Regions from separate parts of the Pseudomonas orientalis genome, predicted to be linked through region 1. Evidence: predicted binding sites of a transcription regulator. Region 1 holds the regulator's gene; each other region holds the start of a gene.
What was found. Region 1 encodes FliA, which starts transcription of late flagellar genes. Its sites were predicted from a motif close to CTAAAGTTTNNNNNNNNNNNGCCGNTAA; they were not measured.
Positions count from the first base shown of each region.

Region 2: the regulator FliA is predicted to act here: its motif matches at 4,411-4,438, upstream of MRY17_RS17100 (methyl-accepting chemotaxis protein).
Region 3: the regulator FliA is predicted to act here: its motif matches at 5,315-5,342, upstream of MRY17_RS11725 (methyl-accepting chemotaxis protein).

Region 1 covers NZ_CP094351.1:4,006,270-4,013,984, forward strand. Annotated here, with positions in the region: gene MRY17_RS17745 (chemotaxis protein CheA) at 1-2,170, opposite strand, end outside; gene MRY17_RS17750 (protein phosphatase CheZ) at 2,182-2,970, opposite strand; gene MRY17_RS17755 (chemotaxis response regulator CheY) at 2,989-3,363, opposite strand; gene fliA (RNA polymerase sigma factor FliA) at 3,531-4,271, opposite strand; gene fleN (flagellar synthesis regulator FleN) at 4,268-5,101, opposite strand; gene flhF (flagellar biosynthesis protein FlhF) at 5,207-6,523, opposite strand; gene flhA (flagellar biosynthesis protein FlhA) at 6,536-7,715, opposite strand, start outside.
Region 2 covers NZ_CP094351.1:3,847,904-3,855,618, reverse strand. Annotated here, with positions in the region: gene gudD (glucarate dehydratase) at 1-1,232, opposite strand, end outside; gene MRY17_RS17115 (MFS transporter) at 1,251-2,612, opposite strand; gene MRY17_RS17110 (FadR/GntR family transcriptional regulator) at 2,940-3,650, shown strand; gene MRY17_RS17105 (tRNA (adenine(22)-N(1))-methyltransferase) at 3,664-4,359, shown strand; gene MRY17_RS17100 (methyl-accepting chemotaxis protein) at 4,621-6,678, shown strand; gene MRY17_RS17095 (glutathione S-transferase family protein) at 6,746-7,372, shown strand; gene MRY17_RS17090 (OPT family oligopeptide transporter) at 7,628-7,715, shown strand, end outside.
Region 3 covers NZ_CP094351.1:2,646,110-2,653,824, forward strand. Annotated here, with positions in the region: gene MRY17_RS11705 (sensor histidine kinase) at 1-419, opposite strand, end outside; gene MRY17_RS11710 (hypothetical protein) at 543-782, opposite strand; gene MRY17_RS11715 (LysR family transcriptional regulator) at 1,685-2,560, opposite strand; gene MRY17_RS11720 (NmrA/HSCARG family protein) at 2,676-3,551, shown strand; gene MRY17_RS11725 (methyl-accepting chemotaxis protein) at 3,717-5,210, opposite strand; gene MRY17_RS11730 (TonB-dependent siderophore receptor) at 5,383-7,539, opposite strand; gene MRY17_RS11735 (PIG-L deacetylase family protein) at 7,698-7,715, opposite strand, start outside.

The DNA.
Region 1 (7,715 bases):
GCGCAATGCGGCCGTCACCGGTGATGGTGGCACCCGACATGCCCGGGGTGCCCTGCAGCATCTTGCCCAAAGGCTTGATCACCACTTCTTCCTGGCCCACCAGTTGATCGACCACAAAACCGATGCGCTGGGTGCCCACCGAGAGAATCACCACATGGCCTTCGCGCTGCTCTTCATGCTTGGCCGACGCCACCAGCCAGCGCTTGAGGTAGAACAGCGGCAAGGCCTTGTCACGCACGATCACCACTTCCTGGCCGTCCACCACATTGGTGCGCGACAGGTCGAGGTGGAAGATTTCGTTGACGTTGACCAGCGGGAAGGCGAACGCCTGGTTGCCCAGCATCACCATCAGGGTCGGCATGATCGCCAGGGTCAACGGCACCTTGATGACGATCTTGGAGCCCTGGCCCTTGGTCGAGTAGATATTGATCGAGCCGTTGAGCTGGCTGATCTTGGTCTTCACCACGTCCATGCCGACGCCACGGCCGGACACGTCGGAGATCTCGGTCTTGGTCGAGAAACCCGGCGCGAAGATCAGGTTGTAGCACTCGGTGTCGGTCAGGCGGTCGGCGGCGTCCTTGTCCATCACGCCGCGCTTGACCGCGATATTGCGCAAGATGGTCGGGTCCATGCCTTTGCCGTCATCGGTGATCGACAGCAGGATGTGGTCGCCCTCCTGCTCCGCCGCCAGGATCACCTTGCCATTGCGCGGCTTGCCCGAGGCTTCGCGTTCTTCCGGGGTTTCCACGCCGTGGTCGACGGCGTTGCGCACCAAGTGGACCAGCGGGTCGGCCAGGGCCTCGACGAGGTTTTTGTCGAGGTCGGTTTCTTCGCCCACCAGTTCCAGGGTGATTTCTTTCTTGAGCTGGCGCGCCAGGTCGCGAACCAGGCGGGGGAAGCGGCCGAAGACTTTCTTGATCGGCTGCATCCGCGTTTTCATCACGGCGGTCTGCAGATCGGCGGTGACCACGTCCAGGTTCGACACGGCCTTCTGCATGGCTTCGTCGCCACTGTTCAGGCCCAGGCGTACCAGGCGGTTACGCACCAGTACCAGTTCGCCGACCATGTTCATGATGTCGTCCAGGCGCGCGGTGTCCACGCGCACGGTGGTTTCGGCTTCACTGGCAGGTTTGTCGGCGACCGGCGCTGGTGCAGCACGCGCCGGGGCTGGCGCCGCAGCCGCTGCAGGCGCGGGTTTGGCGGCCGGCGCCGCAGCTTTGGCGGCAACCGGTGCGGGCGTAGCGACCGCTGCAGCCGCGGGAGCGGCGGCCGGGGCCACTTCGGTGAACTTGCCTTTGCCGTGCAGCTCGTCGAGCAACGCTTCGAATTCGTTGTCGGAGATCAGCCCGTCGCCGGCCGGTTCAGCCGGTTCAGCCTTGGCGGCCGGAGCGGCTGGCGCAGTGGCGGTGGCCGCGACTTGCGGCAAGGCTTCGGCGACAAACGTGCCTTTGCCATGCAATTGGTCGAGCAATGCCTCGAATTCGTCGTCGGTAATATCGGTACCGGCACTGGCGGCCGGCGCCGCAGGCGGTGCCGCCGGCGCCACGGCATCGGCCGCAAACTGGCCTTTGCCATGCAACTGGTCGAGCAGGGATTCGAATTCCGCGTCGGTAATGTCTTCGCTGGTCGGCGTGGCGGCCGGCGCCGTTGCAGCCGGTGCTTCGGCCTCGGCCTTGACCGCATTGAGCGAGTCGAGCAGCTGCTCGAACTCGCTGTCGGTCACATCCGCCTCGGCCTCCACCACCGGCTCAGGCGCTGCTTGCACCGCAGGCGCTTCGGCAGCCGGTTCAGCCAGGCGCGCCAGGGCGGCCAGCAGTTCCGGAGTGGCGGCAGTGATCGGTGCACGTTCGCGCACTTCGCTGAACATGCCGTTGACGGCATCCAGTGCTTCGAGAATCACGTCCATCAATTCCGAGTCAACCTGACGCTCACCCTTGCGCAGGATGTCGAACACGTTCTCGGCGATGTGGCAGCACTCCACCAGCTCATGGAGCTGGAGGAAGCCGGCGCCCCCTTTTACAGTGTGAAAACCGCGAAAAATTGCATTGAGCAGGTTCGCATCATCCGGGCGGCTTTCCAGCTCGACCAGTTGTTCGGACAGTTGCTCTAAAATTTCGCCGGCCTCTACAAGGAAATCCTGAAGGATTTCTTCATCGGCGCCGAAGCTCATGTGGGTGCTCCTTAGAAGCCTAAACTGGACAGCAAATCGTCTACGTCATCTTGACCGGATACGACGTCTTCACGTTTATCGGCATGAATCTGCGGACCTTCACCCTTGGCGAGATGTTTTTGTGGATCTTTTTCCGAGAGGATCGCTTCGCGGTCATGTTCGATGCCGGCAAAACGGTCGACCTGGCCGGCCATGAGCACCAGTTTGAGCAGGTTGCTTTCCACTTCGGTGACCAGTTGGGTCACCCGCTTGATCACCTGGCCTGTAAGGTCCTGGTAATCCTGGGCCAGCAGAATATCGTTGAGGTTGCTGGCCACCGTGCGGTTTTCCTGTTCGCTGCGCGACAGAAAACCGTCGACGCGACGGGCCAGCTCACGGAATTCTTCAGCCCCCACTTCGCGGCGCATGAAGCGGCCCCAGTCCAGGCTCAGGGCCTGGGCTTCGCTGGCCATGCCGTTGACCAGCGGCGTGGCGTTTTCCACCAGGTCCATGGTGCGGTTGGCCGCCGCCTCGGTCAGCCTGACCACATAGGACAGGCGTTCAGTGGCATCGGTGATCTGCGAAATTTCTTCGGCCTGGGGCATGCGCGGGTCAATCTGGAAATTGACGATCGCACTGTGCAGCTCGCGTGTGAGCTTGCCCACTTCCTGATACAGGCCGCGGTCACGGGTCTGGTTAAGCTCATGGATCAACTGCACCGCGTCGGCGAACTGGCCTTTTTCCAGGCTGTCGACCAACTGGTGAGCATGCTTTTTCAGGGTCGACTCAAAGTCGCCCTGTGACGTTTCTTTATGCTCCATAGCTCCCCCGCGATGGCATTAGCCGTGGATGCGTTCGAAGATCTTTTCGATCTTCTCTTTCAAGGCCAATGCTGTGAATGGCTTGACCACGTAACCGTTGACCCCGGCCTGGGCGGCTTCGATGATCTGCTCACGCTTGGCTTCGGCGGTCACCATCAACACCGGCAGGCTGCGCAGTTTTTCATCGGCGCGCACATGGCGCAGCAAGTCGATACCGGTCATGCCAGGCATGTTCCAGTCGGTTACCAGAAAGTCGATGCTGCCGCTGTTGAGGATTGGAATCGCCGTGATGCCGTCATCCGCCTCGACCGTGTTAGTGAACCCAAGGTCACGCAACAGGTTTTTTATGATCCGCCGCATCGTTGAGAAGTCATCAACGATGAGGATTTTCATGTTCTTGTCCAATTCGACCTCCAAGCAGTCTTAAACGCGCCCAGCACCTGGACGCGCCACTTCAATCAACAGGCGTTACACAAAAAGGACTGCCCAGGGCACCACGGAGCGAATCCGCAAAGGCCGAAACCTTCGCGGTAGCGTCTGCAGTGTCCCCACACTGCCTGTCAGCGCGCGCGCCACTCTCCCAACCGCCCCCGCAAGCGGGCCGCGCACTGGCTATGCAACTGGCTGACACGCGATTCGCTGACCCCCAGGACCTCACCGATTTCCTTGAGGTTCAGCTCTTCGTCGTAGTACAGCGCCAACACCAGGCGCTCGCGCTCCGGCAAATTGGCAATGGCCTCCGCCAACGCGCCCTGGAAACGCTCATCTTCCAGATCGCGCGACGGCTCCATATGCGCGCTCGCGCCGTCCTCGTGCAGCCCTTCATGCTCGCCGTCCTGCAACAGGTCGTCGAAACTGAACAGGCGGCTGCCCAAGGTATCGTTCAAAATCCCGTAATAATCGTCGAGACTCAATTGGAGTTCGGCCGCAACTTCGTGATCTTTAGCGTCACGACCGGTTTTTGCTTCAATTGCGCGAATTGCGTCACTGACCATGCGCGTATTGCGGTGTACCGAACGCGGTGCCCAGTCACCTTTACGCACTTCGTCGAGCATCGCGCCACGGATACGGATACCCGCATACGTCTCGAAACTCGCCCCCTTGCTCGCGTCATATTTGGTCGACACTTCGAGCAGGCCGATCATGCCGGCCTGGATCAGGTCTTCCACCTGCACGCTGGCGGGCAGGCGCGCCAGCAAGTGGTAGGCGATACGCTTGACCAGCGGCGCGTAGCGCTCGATCAACTCGCCCTGGCTGTCACGTGCCGACTTTTTGTAAAGGTTGTAGCCGCTTGATGTCATAGCACAGGTCCCGCGCTCGTCTGATGCACCAGTCGCTCGACGAAAAACTCCAGATGCCCCCGAGGATTGGCGGGCAGCGGCCAGGTATCGACCTTCTGGGCAATGGCCTTGAACGCCAGTGCGCACTTCGAACGAGGGAACGCTTCGTAGACCGCACGCTGCTTTTGCACGGCCTTGCGCACACACTCGTCGTAAGGAACTGCACCGACGTATTGTAAAGCCACATCGAGGAAACGATCCGTGACCTTGGTCAACTTGGCGAACAGGTTGCGCCCTTCCTGCGGGCTCTGGGCCATATTGGCCAGCACGCGGAAGCGGTTCATGCCGTAGTCACGGTTAAGCAGTTTGATCAGCGCGTAGGCGTCGGTGATCGAGGTGGGTTCATCGCACACCACCAGCAGCACTTCTTGCGCTGCACGTACAAAGCTGACCACCGACTCACCGATCCCGGCGGCGGTGTCGATCACAAGCACGTCGAGGTTGTCGCCGATATCGCTGAAGGCCTGGATCAGGCCGGCATGCTGCGCCGGGCTCAGGTGCACCATGCTCTGGGTGCCCGAGGCGGCCGGCACGATGCGGATCCCCCCAGGGCCCTGCAGCAGCACATCGCGCAGCTCACAGCGGCCTTCGATCACATCGGCCAGCGTGTGTTTGGGTGTCAGCCCCAGCAGAACGTCCACGTTCGCCAGGCCCAGGTCAGCATCCAGCAGCATGACGCGACGGCCAAGCTCTGCCAGGGCCAGGGACAAATTCACTGACACGTTAGTTTTGCCGACGCCACCTTTGCCGCCGGTCACCGCGATCACCTGTACGGGATGCATGCTGCCCATTTTATTTCTTTACCTTGTCTTGCTTAGACGCAGGCTACATGGCTTGGCCGCGTGTATCGCTTGCAGGCCATCGATGTAGGTACATTTCACGGTGTTCATCCTGCCTCATCCCACCCGTTTTGCCGGGTTGTGATAAAGGTCGGCGAACATATCAGCCATCGCTTCCTCGCTAGGCTCGTCTTGCATTTGCACGCTGACAGCACGGCTGACCAACTGATGACGGCGCGGCAGATGCAAATCATCCGGGATCCGCGGCCCGTCGGTCAGGTAGGCGACCGGTAGTTCATGACTGATTGCCAGGCTCAACACTTCGCCCAGGCTGGCGGTTTCATCCAGTTTGGTCAGGATACAACCGGACAGGCCGCAGCGTTTATAGCTGTGGTGGGCAGCGGTAAGAACCTGTTTCTGGCTGGTGGTTGCAAGCACCAGGTAATTCTTTGACTTGATGCCACGCCCGGCCAGGCTTTCGAGCTGCATGCGCAGGGCCGGGTCGCTGGCTTGCAGGCCGGCGGTATCGATCAGCACCACACGCTTGCGCAGCAGCGGGTCGAGGGCGTTGGCCAGGGATTGACCCGGGTCGACATGGGTCACCGGCACATTGAGGATGCGGCCCAGGGTCTTGAGCTGCTCCTGGGCACCGATGCGGTAGCTGTCCATGCTCACCAGCGCGATGTTCTGCGCGCCGTACTTGAGCACATAACGCGCCGCCAGCTTGGCCAGGGTGGTGGTCTTGCCCATGCCGGCAGGGCCGACCATGGCGATCACACCGCCCTCTTCCAGGGGTTCGATTTCCGGCGTGGCGATCATGCGCGCCAGGTGCGCCAACAGCATGCGCCAGGCCTGGCGCGGCTCCTCGACTTCGGCCGTCAACGCCAGCAGGTCACGGGACAACGGGCCGGACAGACCGATGCGTTGCAGGCGACGCCACAGATTGGCTTGCTGCGGCTTGCTGCCTTGCAGTTGGGTCCAGGCCAGAGAACCGAGCTGCACTTCGAGCAATTCGCGCAGGCCATTGAGTTCAAAGCGCATCGAATCGAACACGCGCTGATCGACCGCAGCGGCCGGGGCTGGCGCGGCAGGACGTGGCGGTTCGACAAAAGTGGGTTCCACCAGCGGCTCGGCGGCAGTCAGCGGCAGGCCGGCGAACAACTGGCGATTGGTGGTGGCGTCGCTGTCGCCGCGCATGCTCAGTTCGGCCTGGGCCGAGACAATGCGCGAAGCGGTCTTGCGCAGCTCGTCTTCGAGTTCCATGTTCGGCACGCGCGGGGCCAGGGCCTGGGGCGTGTAATCCAGGGCAGCCGTCAGCTCGACACCGCCGGCAATACGACGGTTACCGATAATCGCGGCATCGGCGCCCAGCTCATCGCGGACCAACTTCATGGCCTGACGCATATCGGCGGCGAAAAAACGCTTCACTTGCATAACCCACTACCCTCAGCCGTTGGGCCCTACTGTCGCGACGATAGTCACTTGCTTATTGTCAGGAATTTCCTGGTAAGCCAACACGTGCAAATTCGGTACTGCCAGGCGTCCAAAGCGCGACAACATTGCGCGAACCGGACCGGCCACCAGCAGAATCACCGGCTGGCCCTGCATTTCCTGACGCTGCGCAGCTTCGATCAACGAACGTTGCAGCTTCTCGGCCATGCTCGGCTCCAGCAAAACCCCTTCTTCCTGGCCTTGCCCTGCCTTCTGAATACTATTGAGCAATATCTGTTCCAACCTTGGCTCCAAGGTGATAACAGGCAGCTCAGACTCAACGCCTACAATGCTTTGCACGATTGCGCGGGACAAACCGACGCGCACCGCGGCCACCAGCGCGGCAGTATCTTGACTCTTGGCGGCGTTGTTGGCGATGGCCTCGGCAATGCTGCGAATGTCCCGCACCGGCACTTGTTCGGCGAGCAAAGCCTGCAGCACCTTGAGCAACTGCGACAGTGACAGCACGCCCGGCACCAGCTCTTCGGCCAGCTTTGGCGAGGCCTTGGCCAGCAAGCCCATCAATTGCTGGACTTCCTCGTGGCCGATCAGCTCGTGGGAGTGCTTGTAGAGAATCTGGTTGAGGTGGGTGGCGACTACGGTGCTGGCATCCACTACGGTGTAACCCAGCGACTGCGCCTGGCTGCGCTGGCTGACTTCGATCCACACCGCTTCCAGACCGAAAGCCGGATCTTTGGCGGTAATGCCGTTGAGCGTGCCGAACACCTGCCCTGGGTTGATCGCAAGTTCGCGGTCCGGGTAGATCTCGGCTTCGGCCAGGATCACGCCCATCAAGGTCAGGCGGTAGGCGCTGGGGGCCAGGTCGAGGTTGTCGCGGATGTGCACGGTAGGCATCAAAAAGCCCAGGTCCTGGGACAGCTTTTTGCGCACGCCCTTGATCCGCGCCAGCAATTGGCCGCCCTGATTGCGGTCCACCAGCGGAATCAGGCGGTAGCCGACTTCCAGGCCGATCATGTCGATCGGGGTCACGTCGTCCCAACCCAGCTCCTTGGTTTCCTGGGCGCGGGCCGGGGATGGCAGCAGTTCCTGCTGGCGTGCGATTTCCTGCTGGGCCTGGACCTTGACCGCATTCTGCTTTTTCCAGAACAGGTAGGCCGCGCCGCCGGCCATGGCC
Region 2 (7,715 bases), 160 kb from region 1:
TCCTTGTACAACTCGTGGGCCTTGGCCACGGCGTCCATGTCGATATCCACCCCCAGGCCAGGCTTGGCCGGCACCTTTACGTAGCCGCCTTCGATCTTCAGTGGCTCCCGGGTCAGGCGCTGTCCGTCCTGCCAGATCCAGTGGGTGTCGATAGCGGTGATCTCGCCCGGCGCGGCCGCCGCCACCTGGGTGAACATGGCCAGGGAAATATCGAAATGGTTGTTGGAGTGCGAGCCCCAGGTCAGGCCCCATTCATGGCACATTTGCGCCACGCGCACCGAGCCTTGCATCGTCCAGAAATGCGGGTCGGCGAGGGGGATGTCCACCGATTGCAACTGAATGGCGTGGCCCATTTCGCGCCAGTCGGTGGCGATCATGTTGGTGGCGGTTTTGAGGCCCGTGGCGCGGCGGAATTCGGCCATGACTTCGCGGCCCGAATAGCCGTTTTCCGCGCCGCAGGGGTCTTCGGCGTAGGCCAGGACGTGATGCTGGTCGCGGCACAGGCGGATGGCTTCCTTGAGCGACCAGGCGCCGTTCGGGTCAAGGGTGATGCGCGCATCCGGAAAGCGCTCGGCCAGGGCGGTGACCGCTTCGATCTCGGCATCGCCACTCAATACGCCGCCCTTGAGCTTGAAGTCGTTGAAACCGTATCGGGCCTTGGCGGCTTCGGCCAGGCGTACCACGGCGTCGGCAGTCAGGGCTTTTTCATGGCGCAGGCGCAACCAGTCGTCATCGGCGTCGGCCTCGTTGCGGTAGGCCAGGTCCGTGGCGGTGCGGTCACCGACGTAGAACAGGTAACCGAGCATTTTCACTGCGTCGCGTTGCTGGCCCTCGCCGAGCAGGGCGGCCACCGGCACCTCGAGGAACTGACCGAGCAAGTCGAGCAGCGCCGCCTCTATCGCCGTAACCGCGTGAATGGTGATACGCAGGTCAAAGGTTTGCAGCCCACGCCCGGCTGCGTCCCGAGAGGCAAAGGTGCTGCGCATCTGGTTGAGGATGCGCTGGTACTGACCGATCGGCTGGCCGATCACCAGGCTGCGCGCGTCCTCCAGGGTTTCACGGATGCGTTCGCCACCGGGCACTTCACCCACGCCGGTGTTGCCGCTGCTGTCCTTGATAATCACGATATTGCGCGTGAAGTAAGGACCGTGGGCGCCGCTGAGGTTCAGCAGCATGCTGTCGTGACCGGCGACCGGGATGACGTGCAAGTGGGTGATGACGGGAGTATTCATGGCAAGGTCCTTATACGCTCAAAGAGGTTTGCTGATGGCGTTGGCGGTGGGCGCAATGCTGGGAGACATTAGCCCGGCGGCAGGTGAGGTCCTGGCGAAAAACACCAGGATAGCCGCGAGCACCGAGGTGCCGGCCAGGCCGTAAAGCCCGCCCTGGATCGAGCCGGTGGTTTGTTCCAGAAAGCCGAAGGTGGTCGGTGCGACAAAGCCGCCCAGGTTGCCGATGGAGTTGATCAAGGCGATCACTGCGGCCGCGATGCGCACGTCGAGGTAGCCCTGGGGAATCGGCCAGAACAACGAAGACGCGGATTTGAACCCGATGGCCGCAAAGCAGATCGCCACGAAGGCGAAGATCGGCCCGCCGGTGGTGGACATGAACATCCCGGCCGCTGCGATCAACAAGGCTGCCGCGACCCACGCCTGCTGGAACTTGAACTTGCCTGACAGCGTTGCGAAGGCGTACATGGCGATGATCGAGATCAGCCAGGGAATCGAATTGAAGAAGCCGACTTGTACGTCGCTCAGGTCGCCCATCTTCTTGATGATGCTCGGCAGCCAGAACGTCGCTGCATAAATCGTCAGTTGGATGCAGAAATACAACACGCAGAACAGCAGGATCTGTCGGTCCTTGAGCAGCTTGCCGAGGGTTGGTTTGACCGTGGTCAGGGCTTCGCGGTCACGCTGTTCCTGATCGATGGCCGCAACCAGCGCGTCCTGTTCTTCGCGGCTCAGCCACTTGGCGTCATGGGGCTTGGAGTCCAGCCAGAACCACACAAAGAAGCCCAGCGCCACAGAGGCCAGGCCTTCGATGGCGAACATCCATTGCCAGCCGTGCAGTCCGAAGCCTTCGATCTGCAACAGCGCACCCGACAGCGGGCCGGAGATCAAGGACGCCACCGCCGAACCGCTGAGGAAGATCGCGATGGCTTTGCCGCGTTCAACCCCGGGCAACCAGCGCGTGAAGTAGTAGATCACCCCGGGAAAGAAGCCTGCTTCAGCCACACCCAGCAGGAACCGCAGAATGTAAAAGTGGGTTTCGTTCTGGATGAACGCCATCAACGTGGCGACGATGCCCCAGGTGAACATGATGCGCGTCAGCCAGATGCGCGCGCCGACTTTTTGCAGCAGCATGTTGGACGGCACTTCAAAGATCGCGTAGCCGATGAAGAACAGCCCGGCGCCGAAGCCATAGGCTGCCGCGCCGATGCCCAGGTCGTGCTCCATGTGCGTGCGCACGAAGCCGATATTGACCCGGTCGATGTAGTTGAGGATGAACATGATCACGAACAGTGGGAGCACATGGCCCTTCACTTTGCTCACGGCGCGGGTAAGCACCGAATCGGTTTGTGATGCAGCGGATGCATGGCTGGAATGGTTCACGATGGAAAACGCCCCCTGATTTGTTTTTATGCGGGTTTGGGTTTTGTTGCCAGACATCATACAAGTACATTTTTATAAACCGCAATGTGGCGTCGAGATTATTTTGTTCTTATAAAAGCGCTACCGAATCAGTTATTTTGGCTAATTACCGCATTTACAGGAGTTTTTTCGTTAGCGGGGCGCGCGCTGTACCGCAGAAAATCCTAGGGGCGACAACGCGTTATCAGATTAGTTGTCATACAAGTTGGTGGTTTCATGAATCAACTCGGCGCCGTCCGTGAACGGGGTGTTAAGCTCCCCTCAGCCCAACCCCGTGGACCCTCAGCGATGCCCAATGAAAACGCGCCCCCTGTGCGCAGACGCTCCACCAACCTGGCCCAAGGCGTGGTCGACGCGCTGACCCGGCGCATTCTGCTCGGGCAGCTCAAGCCGGGCGAAAAACTGCCGTCCGAATCCACCATCGTGATCGAGCATGGGGTGAGCCGTACGGTGGTGCGCGAAGCCATTTCCAAGCTGCAGGCGTCGGGTCTGGTGGAGACGCGCCACGGCATCGGCACGTTCGTCCTGGCGCAACACGCCCGGCAGGGCCTGCGCCTGCACGTCGACACCGTCGCCAGCGTGCGCAATATGCTGGAGCTGCGCCTGGGCCTGGAAGTACAGGCGGTGGCATTGGCCGCGTTGCGCCGTACCGACGTGCAACTGGCCCACATGCGCCAGGCGCTGGACGACTATCAGGCCTCCCTGGCCAGCAACGACAGCTGTGTGGAGGAGGACAAGCGCTTTCACCAACTGATCGCCGAAGCCACCGGCAATACGTTTTTCAGTGAAATCATGCAGCATCTGGGCACCGCGATGATCCCGCGCACCCAGGTCAAGGCTGACGAGCGTGGCGGGGCGGATTTTGCCAAGCTGGGTCAACTGGCGAGCCTGGAGCATGAGGCGATCTTCAATGCGCTCCAGCGTCAGGACCCGGACGCCGCGCGCGCGGCGATGGTGCTGCATTTGACCAACAGCCGTGATCGTTTTTCCGGCGAATGAAAAGGAACCCGCGTTGAATCCACACACATTGTCCCTGCGCCTGGAGCGCGTGGCCGCGCAGGTGCCGGCCGGCGCGCGCCTGGCCGACATCGGCTCGGACCACGGTTACTTGCCGGTGGCGCTGATGCGCCGTGGCGCCATTGCCGGCGCGGTGGCGGGGGAGGCTGCGAGCACGCCCTTTCAGGCGGCCCGGCGCACCGTGCGCAACAGCGGCCTTGAAGCCTATATCAGCGTGCGCCTGGCCGATGGGCTGGCGGCCATCGCGCCGGACGACGCCATCACCGCCATCAGCCTGTGCGGCATGGGCGGCGAGACGATTCGTGACATTCTCGACCAAGGCAAGGCACAGTTGAGCGGCCGGGAACGCTTGGTCCTGCAACCCAATGGCGGCGAGTATCCATTGCGCCACTGGTTGATGCACAACGACTATCGCATCGTGCACGAAGAGCTGCTGCACGAGAACCGCTTCTATTACGAAATCATCGTCGCCGAACGGACCGGGCCTGTGTCCTACACCGAAGAACAGCTGTATTTCGGACCGCTGCATTTGCTGGAGCGCAGTCCGGCGTTCGTGGCGAAGTGGCAGCGCTTGCTGCATCAGAAACAAAAGACCCTGGCCAGTTTCGAGAACGCCAGGCAGTCGGTGCCGGAAGAAAAAATCCACCGGACCGCCCGGCATATACAGTGGATGACTCAACTGCTGACCTGAAGAGCGTTCGGGGTTGCCAACGCTAGACCCTTCCCACGTTAGGGCGTGTCCCCGACGGTTACAGGCGCGTGCCCGGTAATGAGTGCTTTCGCCCCATTTTCGCGCACCGCTCGATGGTTTCTTAGCGCCGTGACACGTGCAGTCACGCCTTCACCTCACGGCCCAGATCTTGCTTGAGCCAGATTAATCAATGACATGGCATTTTGCCGTTAGTCATTCCCGGCTGTGAAGTATGGGGTTGTTCAGGGGAGTTTGTAGGGCATGCAAAGACTTTTATCACCCGGTATCCGTCTGCTGGGGCGGTTCGGTTTCGCGCGTAAGTTTCAGCTGCTGTTCCTACTGTTCATGCTGCCGCTCGCCGGCAGCCTGTGGATGATCGGCCAGGATTACCACGACAAACTCGCGGTGATTACCAGCGAACAGTCCGGCGTGCGCCAACTGTTGGCGCTGGACTCCCTCGATGCGCAACTGAGCGCCCAGCGCAACCTGGCCGCGCGCTGGAAAGCCCTGGATATTCTGCATGCCCCGACCCCTGCCGCCCAGGCTGCGATGGCCAGGGTGGATGCGGGCAGTCCGCTGATTCAACAAGGTCTGCAAACCCTGGGTGACACCCTCAAGACCCATCACGCCAGCGCCGCTACCCAGGCACGCTTCGACACGTTGCAGGCGGCGGTCAAGGGCATGGACACCCAGGCCCTGCGCACCGTCGGCTGGTGGCCGGATGGCTATGACCGTTTCACCGCCGCCCTGACCGCCATGCAATCGCTGCGCGAACAGATCACTCTGGACACCGGCCTGATCCTCGATCCCTGGCTGGAAACCTACCTGCTGATGCAGATTTCCAGCCAGCACACACCGGACCTGATCGAGCGTATCGGCCGCACGGCCAGCGTCGGCCAATCCTCGATTGCCTCGGGCCAGTTCACCCTGCAAAGCCGCTTGCAGATGCGTGACCTGCGCGGCCGCATCGGCGATGCGCGGGATCAGTTGGTCAAGGCCGCCACGGCGCTGAAGGCCAAGCAATACTCCGGCCTTGAACCCTGGACCGAGCAATACGACACCAGCCTGCAACGCCTGGACAGCGAACTCAAAACCCTGGACGACGGCGTGTTCGGCGGCACCATCAAGCTCGACAGCGCCGCGTTCGATCAAAGTGTCGACGCCATGCTCGCGGCGTTGGGCGCGTTGCGCAGCCAGTCGCTGCATTCGCTCGATGCACGCTTGAGTTACTACCGCGAGCGATCCTTGCAGCACTTCATCCCGGTGGCGGCGACGTTCAGCCTGCTGGCGCTGGCGGCGCTGTACCTGTTCATCTGCCTGCAAGCTTCGATCCGTCGCAGCGCGAGCGGCATTACCACCCTCGCCGAATCCCTGCGTGACGGTAACCTGCGCGTCGAAGTGGCGGTGCAGGGGCGTGATGAACTGGCCGCCATCAGCACGGCGCTCAACGTTGCCGTGGTGCAACTGCGTACCAGCCTGCTCGGGGTCAATCATGAAACCCAGCAACTGGGCGCCACCGTGCTCATCCTCAGCGCGCAATCGGGCAGCACCCTTACCGACGTCGAAGACCAGCGGCACCAGATCAGCCAGATCGCCGCCGCCGCCACCCAGTTGGCCGCTACCTCCCTGGGCGTCGCCAGAAGCTGCGAGCAGGCTGCTGACAGCGCCCAGCACACCCGGCGTATCGCCGAAGACAGCAGCCGCGACAGCCAGCGCACCACGGCCAGTATCCAGCAGCTCAACCAGCGCCTGACTGACACTGCCAATGCCCTGGAACAGGTCAGCCAGCAGGGCCAGCAGATTCAATCGGTGGTCGACACCATTCGCGGCATTGCCGAACAGACCAACCTGCTGGCCCTCAACGCCGCCATCGAAGCCGCCCGCGCCGGCGAGCAAGGCCGAGGCTTTGCGGTGGTCGCCGATGAAGTGCGCAGCCTGTCGCAACGCACCCAGGCCTCCACCGCACAGATCGCCGGCACGGTGGACAGCCTGCGCGCCACGGTCAGCCAGGCCGTCAGCCTGATGGGCGCCGCCTGCGAGCAGGCGCTCACCGATGCCGAATCCGTCACCGGCCTGGGTGCGCGCCTGGGGGAAATTGCCGGTGCCGTGCAGCACGTCACCGACACCCTGGCGCACATCGCCGCCGCCGTGGAGGAACAGGCAGCGACGGCGGACGAGGTGAGCGGCAATATCCAGCAGGTCGACCAGGCGGCCGGGCGCCTGCTCGACGGCGCCCGGGCGGTCAATCAGGCGGCTGACAGCCTCAGCCAGGGCAGCCGGGCGTTGAGCGATAACACGGCGCGGTTTCGATTGGGATGACGCGAATTTAGGGCACTCCATCGTCGTCGTGCAGTCTTCTCCTTAACCCCAACGGAGCTGCCCCCCTATGATTACCGTCCACCACCTCAACAACTCGCGCTCCCAGCGCATCCTCTGGCTGCTGGAAGAACTGGGCCTGCCTTACCAGATCAAGCGCTACCAGCGCGACCCGAAAACCAACCTCGCGCCACCCGAGCTCAAGGCGATTCATCCGTTGGGTAAATCGCCGGTGATCGAGGACGGGTCCCGCGTACTGATTGAGTCGGCTGCCATTATCGACTACCTGATTCGCCGCCACGGCAACGGCCGACTGCAACCCGATCCGGCCAGCGCCACCTATGATCAATACGTGCAATGGCTGCATTTTGCCGAGGGCTCGGCCATGCTGCCGCTGATGCTCAACCTCTACGTCGGTCGCCTGGGTGAAGCCGGCGCGCCGCTGCACCCGCGCATTGAATCGGAGCTGGCCAACTACCTTGGCTACCTCAATGACGTACTCGGGCAAACGCCGTACCTGGTGGGTGACGAGCTGACCGGTGCTGATATTCAGATGAGCTTTATCGGTGAGATAGCCAAGGCCCAGGGCAAGTTGCAGGCCTATACGAACCTCGCGGCGTGGGTGGACAAGCTCCAGCAGCGGCCGGCTTATCGCAAGGCGGTGGAGCAGGGCGGCGAGTACGCGTTCGCTAAATAGCCGTGCGGGAATGAACTGTTGAAGACTGGATGCAGATTCATTGTGGGAGGGGGCTTGCCCCCGAAGACGTCGGCCCAGCAAACAGTGATGTTGGTTGACCCACCGCTATCGGGGGCAAGCCCCCTCCCACATTTGACCTTCGCTGCTTCGAGCATTTCGTTCGCTTAACTGGCTGGCATCAGGGCTTCGATGAACCTTCGAGCCTTCCAGCGCTCACTTATGAGGTGGCACTGTTTTCCGTCGAAAGGAATCTGCATGCACCCCACCTCGGCAACCACCCCCGTACAACGTGAACTCAGCCTGCGAGCGGTCATCACCGGCATCCTGCTCGGTATCCTGCTCA
Region 3 (7,715 bases), 1.4 Mb from region 1:
ATGGACTCGGCCAGGGCCTGGTCAATGGCTTCGTGGAAGCGGGTCATGTCGTCGACGTTGATCGGTGTGCCGTCCTTGACCTGGCGCATCCACTGGCTGACCACACTGGTGCGCAGCGCGCGGTATTCCGAGACCATCTGGTCGATGGTGAACCCGGCCATCAGCCGCGTCATTGCATGGGTTTCCGCCGCGGTTTCCTGTTCATCCGCCGGGGCCTGGCCCTGGGCCTTGGCGATTTGCTCGCGCCGGGTCTGCTTGGTGCGCAGATCGCTGACGATGGCCAGCAGCATCTGCTCGGCATGGTCGCGCAGCGCGACGCTGTCGAGTTCCTCGCCCGGCGTGTCGATGGTTCTGGCGAAATCTTCCCAGGCCTGCAGAATGGGCTCGAGGTTTTCCAGAATGAAGTCGGGCAGGCGCATGTCTGTAATCCTGAAGGGAGGCGGGCAGAAAAGCGAAGCTGCGCAGGTGTAGGAAATTCCCGGCAGTGTAGGAGGTTGTTCGTCGCTTTTAAAGCCCGGCCTGCGACAGGCAGACATTGGACATTACAGCCCCAATGTCAGCGACCGCAGCCGTTGTTCCACCACGCTGTCAAAATGACTGGCCAACGCCTCGCAGTGCTCCGACGTGAGCCCTTCACAGCAAGTTATTCCCAGCACGAACCCCTGGGCTTTGGCACCGCCTTTGACGGCAAGAATCATCGACCCCGCCAGTTCGATCTCGCGCAGAATTCTGTCAGCCTGTCGTTTTATAGGGCCGGGCAAATCGTTTATGGCTTCTTTCATGGCCGTCTCCGCAGGCATTCACTCACACACACACAAGGCAACAGAGGCACTGTCGGCCTCTTGAAAGCATCGACCGGAGGATGGTTCAAGAGTTTCGTCGTGCACGGCTGGAAGGCGATGATGTGCAGGGCCGTCGTTGCCCTGTGGCCGCTTGGCAGCCGACGGGTATCCAATTGATACGCCTCGGTCCAAATGTGGGAGGGGGCTTGCTCCCGATGGGCATAGGTATCTACACAACTCTGTAGCGGCCAACGCTGGCACGCTAACCACGATGCGCAGCGAGTCGCTCTTGATCTGGCTTTTGATCTTGATCTTAGGCGCCCCGTTAAACCACGCTGGCCGAACGCAGGCTTGAATTCGTGGGTAACCCGGCAGGACGCCGGGTTAGCCGCACTGGGCCATGGATGGCCCATTGCGGCGGCCCACGGATTCAAGCCTGCGTTCGGGCACACCGAGCCCAAGCGAGGTGCCGAGTGGTGGGGCAAGAGCGTTTTGCTTACTTTTGCGCTTTTCAAAAGTGAGCCGCTGTAAAAGCGGAACCTATAGCAGCCGTTACCGCAGAAACGGATATGTACTCGATCTGATCCAACATTCTGGTCAGTCCTGAGGCCGCCATCGGGGGCAAGCCCCCTCCCACATTTTGACCTCGGAGCGTCAGGTAGAAACGCGTCGGCTGTCCGGCCGTCACGGGAGCAAGCTCCCTCACTACAGATCCGGTGTCGCGCCAAAGTTGTGTAGATACCTATGCCCCGATGGGGGTGTGTCAGTTGATGAATCTTTCACTGATCCACCGCTATCGGGAGCAAGCCTCCTCTCACATTTGGACCCAGGTTTTTCAGACGGATCACCGCGCGCCGTCTGGCGTGTAGCGCAACGCATGAATGCGCCACGCGCTGAAGTGCTCAGCCGCGCAGCACCAGCGCCATATCCGGGTATTGCACGCACATGAAGTCGACGAAAGCGCGCACTTTGGGAGCCGCCAGGCGCCTTGAGGTGTGCAGCACCCAGAGCTGCGGCTCGACGCCGGCCACCGTGCCCCATTGCACCAGTTCGCCCCGGGCCAACGGGGCGCCGGCGATGGACAGAGGAATCAGGGCAACACCGCCGCCGGCGATGGCCGCATCGCGCACCATCAGTAACGAAGAGAATTGCAGTCTGGGGATCGGTTCCAGAATCAATTGCCCGCCGTCCAGATGCCAATGGGTCGGCGTGAATCCCGGCGTGACGATGCCGGCTACGGGCCTGATCGCGCCGGGCTGCGGCCTGGGTATGTCGGGTGCGGCCACCACCACTAGGCGGTCTTTGGCGAAGCATCTGCCGACGAGGTCGCTGTCCGGGCTCGGGTTGATGCGGATGGCGACGTCGAAGTGTTCTTCAACCAAGTCCACCTGGCGGTCTTCCGCCACTACCTCAATGACGACGTCCGGATAGGCTGCACAGAAGCGGGCGCCAATTGCGCCCATTGCCAGCTGGGAGAACAGTATCGGCGCCGCCACGCGCAAGCGACCGCGTGGCGTCGAAACGCCCTCGCGTACGGCGGTCATGGCTTCCGTCACTTCACCCAGCGGGCCTTGGGTGCGCGACATCAGCAGCTCGCCGGCTTCGGTTAGTTTCAGCCCGCGCGCACTGCGCTCAATCAGCCGCACACCCAGTTGTTCTTCCAGATCGGCGATTCGGCGCGACAGGGTGGCCTTGGACACACCGCTCGCGCGGCTGGCTTTGCCCAAGCCTTCATGGGTGGCGACCTGGATGAAGTCGATCAGCGCGTTGAGGTTCATGGTGTTCCGTTTTTGAGACGAGGTGTCTGGATTCTGTGGTCTTCGTTTTCGTTATGCAACGGTTTACTTTGCACTCGAACCCAAACCCATTGATCCACCCGCAGGAGTTTCAACCATGAGCATTCTCGTCATCGGCGCCACCGGCACCGTCGGTTCACTCGTCACCCAGGGCCTTGCCGCGCAAGGCGCGCAGGTCAAAGCCCTGGTGCGCCAACCAGGCAAACGGGAATTCCCGGCCGGCGTCACCCAAGTGGTCGGCGACCTCACTGATGTCGCGTCCATGCGCGCCGCACTGGCCTCGGTGCGTACCCTGTTTCTGCTCAATGCCGTGACGCCCGACGAGGTGACGCAAGCGCTCATCGCGCTGAACCTCGCGCGGGAGGCCGGCATCGAGCGGATCGTTTACCTATCCGTGATCCATGCCGACACCTTCACCCAGGTCCCGCACTTTACCGGCAAGTACAGCGTTGAGCGCATGATTGACAGCCTCGACATCCCGGCGACGGTGCTGCGCCCGGCGTACTTCATGCAAAACGACCGGATGGTCCAGCAGACGATCCAGGACTATTCGGTGTACCCGATGCCCATCGGCTCGGCCGGTGTCGCCATGATTGATACGCGGGACATTGCCGATATTGCCGTTGCGGAGCTGCTGCGCCGCGATCGGGCAGCCACTGCGCTGGAGCGCGTGACGCTGGAGCTGGTTGGGCCGCAGGCGCTGACGGGGGCCGATGTGGCCAAACTCTGGAGTTCGGCCCTGGGCCGTGAGATAGCCTACGGCGGCGATGACGTTGCCGCGTTTGAAACACAGTTGGCTGCCTACGGTCCGGCCTGGCTGGCGTATGACATGCGTCTGATGATGGAAGGTATCCAGGCGTTCGGCATGCAGGCAGCGCAGGGCGCTGTGGCGCGGCTTGAGGCGATCCTCGGGCGCCCGTTGCGCAGGTATCAGGACTTCGTGGGCGAGTCGGTGACGACTACTGCCGCTTAAGCCTCCTGTAACCCGTGGCGAGGGAGTTTGCTCCCGCTGGGCCGCGAAGCGGTCCCGGAAAATGGGCCTGCTACGCAGTCCAGCGGGAGCAAGCTCCCTCGCCACAGTGCTGGGCTCTTTCTTAACGGACTGGCATTACGGCTCGACCGCTCCTGGGAGATTGAATCAGGGATGAAACCTGCGCCCCAGCGCATCCAGGCGGACGGCGATCGGTGGCAGGCGTTCGCTGCTGCGGGCCAGGGTTTCCACGTCGTCGGCGGTGTTTTGCGCGATGTGCTGCACCGATTGCAGGCGCTCGACAATTTCCAGGTTCGCCGAGCTCTGCTCGCGGGTGGTGGTGACGATGCGGCCATTGAGTTGGTCGATATGTGCAATGTCTTCGCCGACGGCGCGCAGCATATCGACAGCCACCTGGCTGTCTTCCACGCAACGCTCCACCCCCTGGCGGCTATCGTGCATGGCTTCGACGGCCTGGCGACTGCCTTGCTGCAGGCCTTCGATGATGGTTCTGATTTCCTGGGTGGAGAGGGCGGTGCGCTGGGCCAGGCTGCGCACCTCGTCGGCGACCACCGCAAAGCCACGGCCTTGCTCGCCGGCGCGGGCGGCTTCGATGGCGGCGTTGAGGGCGAGCAGGTTGGTCTGGTTGGCGATGCTGCTGATCACCTCCAGCACCGAACCGATTTGCTCCGCCTGCACGGCCAGCGATTGCACGGTCGATTCGGTGCCATTGATGCGCGAGGCCAGTTGCGTGATTTCATGCTGGGCACGCCCCACGCTTTGCTGACCGCGCTCAATCTGCTGGCTGGCCTGACCCGCATGCTCCACGGCCTGTTCGACGTGCACAGTGATGTGGCCGGTGGCGTCTTCCATGCGCTGCATCGAGCCGGTCATTTCATTGATTTGCGCCAGTTGATGCCGCGCGCCTTTTTCCAGGGTGCCGCTGGCGGTGGCCAGTTCCTGGCCGAGTTGGCCCAGGCCATGGGAGTCGCGCGCGACGCCGTCGATCAGGTGGGTAAGCTGCTGCAGGAAGTGGTCGAAGCGCTTGGCCAGGGACACGTGCTCCTTGTCCTCACCCTTGGCCGTTTCTTCGCTGAACTGCGAGGTGACGGCGAGCATTTTTTCCAGCATTTCCTGGCTTTCAACCGCTTCGGCGTGGCTGTGCACGGCGAGGTAGAGCAGGGCGACGCTTTCCATCACCACATAGAAGGCGTGCACGAAGATCATGGTCCAGCCGCCGTGATGTTGCATCACAAACACCGGCCAGCCTTGATGCTGCAGGGCGTGGAACACCAGGTGATGCACGGCGATGGTCAGCGCCGCCACCAGGATCGGCAGCCAGTCACGGTAGAACGTCAGCACGGCGAGCAGCGCGAAGATACCGAAGTGCGCTTCGATGACTCCCTGCGCCTGGTTGATGTGCAAGGCTGCCATCACCATCAGGCCGGCACCGAGTGCGCAGCGCATCACGCGAGTGCCGCCGATGGCGCGATACAGCGCGGTCAGCACCACGCCGGTGCCGCCACCGACGATCACCGCCTGGGTGAAAGTGTCATGCCAGAAACCCAGCCCGAGGGAGAACAGGAACATCAGCCAGATCAGCGCCAGCATGATGCGGTCGGCCTTGCGGTAGTGCTCCAGAAAGCGCGTGCGGAGGGGCATTCACGGTTACTCCATGTGGTTTGGCCAGGAATCAAGCACGCGGCGTGCCACGCGCATGGCGGGTCAAGAGCCAGGTGGGTGCGGCGACAAGATACGGCAATCGGTTATCGGCACGCCGCAGGGAGACTTTAAGAACGGCTGCCCGGGCAGGCAGCCGTGATCGCAATGACGATCAGAAGCTGTACTTGGCCGTCAGCATCATATTGCGCGGGCTGCCGTAGGCGTCGCCGCCATAGCTGACGCTTTCGGAGATGGACTGGTAGTAGTGCCGGTCAAAGATATTGTTGGCGTTGAGCTGCAGATCCAGGTGCTGGTTGACGCGATAGCCGGCCATCAGGTCGGTGACGGCGTAGCCGCCTTGCTTGAGCCGATAGGTGCTGCCGTCCGCCAGCTGGATGTCGTTGTACATGCGGCTCTGCCAGGACACATTGCCGCCCACGCGAAGTTTTTCCAGCGGGCCCTGGAAGTTGTAGCGGGTGGTGACCTTGAACAGGTGTTCCGGGGTGTCGGTGTCGAACTGCTTGTTGACCTTCTGCGGGTTGGCGTCGTCCTTGATCGTGTGGGTGCGCGCGTAGGTGTAGCCACCGCCGACCTGCCAGTTCTCGGTCAGGGCGCCCTGCAGTTCGAAGTCGATACCCTGGCTGCGAATCTCGCCCGAGGCCTGATAGCAGGCCGCCTGCGGGCAGTCCGGTACAACGATCTGTACGGCGCGGTTTTCCTGGTCGACACGAAACAGCGCCACGCTGGCATTCAGCGCGCCGCCCAGGTATTCGCCCTTGATGCCCACTTCATAGTTTTTGCCAACGATGGGCTTAAGCGGGGTGGCGCCGGTGCTTTTTTCCTTTTGCGGCGTGAAGATGTCGCTGTAGCTGGCATACGCCGAGTGCTGGTCGTCCAGCTCGTAGATCAGGCCTGCGTAGCGGGTGAGATTGCGGGTGACCTTATAGTCGCCGTCGCCATCGCGGTTGTCATAGTCGTACCAGTCCAGGCGTCCGCCGAGAATCAGCTTGAGCGGGTCGGCCAGGCTCAGGCGGGTGGTCACATAGACACCGTCCTGGGTGGTGACGTCGCGCTGGTTGTTGGTGCGGGTAAAGTTCGGTTTGCCGGCATTGATCGGCCAATTCATGTCGTACGGGCTGTAATTGTGGGTGGTCATGTCGTAGATGCGTTTGCTGGCGCCCACCACCAGCTCATGGGTGCGCCCGAAGGCCTGGAACGGGCCGCTGGCAAAGGCGTCGAGCCCCGCCTGGTTTTCATCGAAGGCGGCCTGGTAAACCGTGCGGGCCAAGGTATTTTCGACCCAGCGCGACTGGTAGGAACCGGAGAACAGCGCGTTCTGTTCGGCGTAATTGGCGTTGACCTGCAGTTTCCAGTCGTTGGCCAGTTGCTGGCGCAGTTCGACGAATACGGTGTTGATCTCCTGGTCCTTGTTTTCCCAGTCGGTGCCGGGGTTGTAGGAACGCGACAGGTCCAGGTGATGCCCATCCAGGCCGATCATCGACGAGCCCCAGAAGTAGTTGGTCTTGTCTTTCTGGTTGGAGTAGCCGAGGGTCAGGCGCGTGTCCTCGCTCAGGTCGGCTTCGGTCACGGCATAGAACAGACCGTGATCCTGTTCGGCCTTGTCGATGAAACTGTTGGCATCGCGGTAGGAGGTGACCACCCGGCCACGCCAGGTGCCGCTGTCATTGAGGGGGCTGGAGGCGTCGAGCTCGCCACGGTAGTCGTCCCAGCTGCCGGCAGCGCCGGTCAAGGTGACTTTCTGCTCGTCCAGGGGCCGCTTGCGAATCAGGTTGATGGCCGCCGATGGGTTGCCGGCGCCGGTTACCAGGCCGGTAGCGCCGCGTACTACCTCGACGCGATCAAACATCGCCAGGTTCGGTTGAGCCCCTACATTGACACCGTTATAGCCACTTGGAATGCCGTCATACATAAGGTTGTCGACGTTGAAACCGCGCGCAGTGTAGGCCTGCCGGCCGGGGCCGTTGGAGTAGTTGAGAAACAATCCCGGCGTAGCATTGACCACATCGTTGATGCTGGTCATGGCCTGGTCATCCATGCGCTGACGCGTAATCACGGTCACGGCCTGCGGGGTTTCGCGCAGGGTCAGCGGCAGCTTGGTGGCGGTGCTCATGGAACCTGTGGTGTACGACTCAGACCCCTCGGTGGTTTCGCCAAGCTGCTGGCCGGAAACCTCTGTGGCACCCAATTCTATGGTGGCTGGCGGTGTGCCAGCGTCGGCGGCAAAGGCCGCATGGGAAGTGGTCAGACAGATAGCCATTGCTATCAAGCTGGGTGAAAACACTTTGCCGCCGTGGTGTTGCACAGACATGAACATAGCTCTCCCGGGATGCCGTCCGTGGCGAATAATAAATCTGTTGATAATTATTCGCATCAGTGTGGCAGATCAGGTCTGTGGGAAAAAGCCTACAAGATGAATCAGTTAACGAATTTTTCACGCGCGGAGGGGTGGCGTTTTGCCGCCTCTGTCTAGATGAATACGATTTC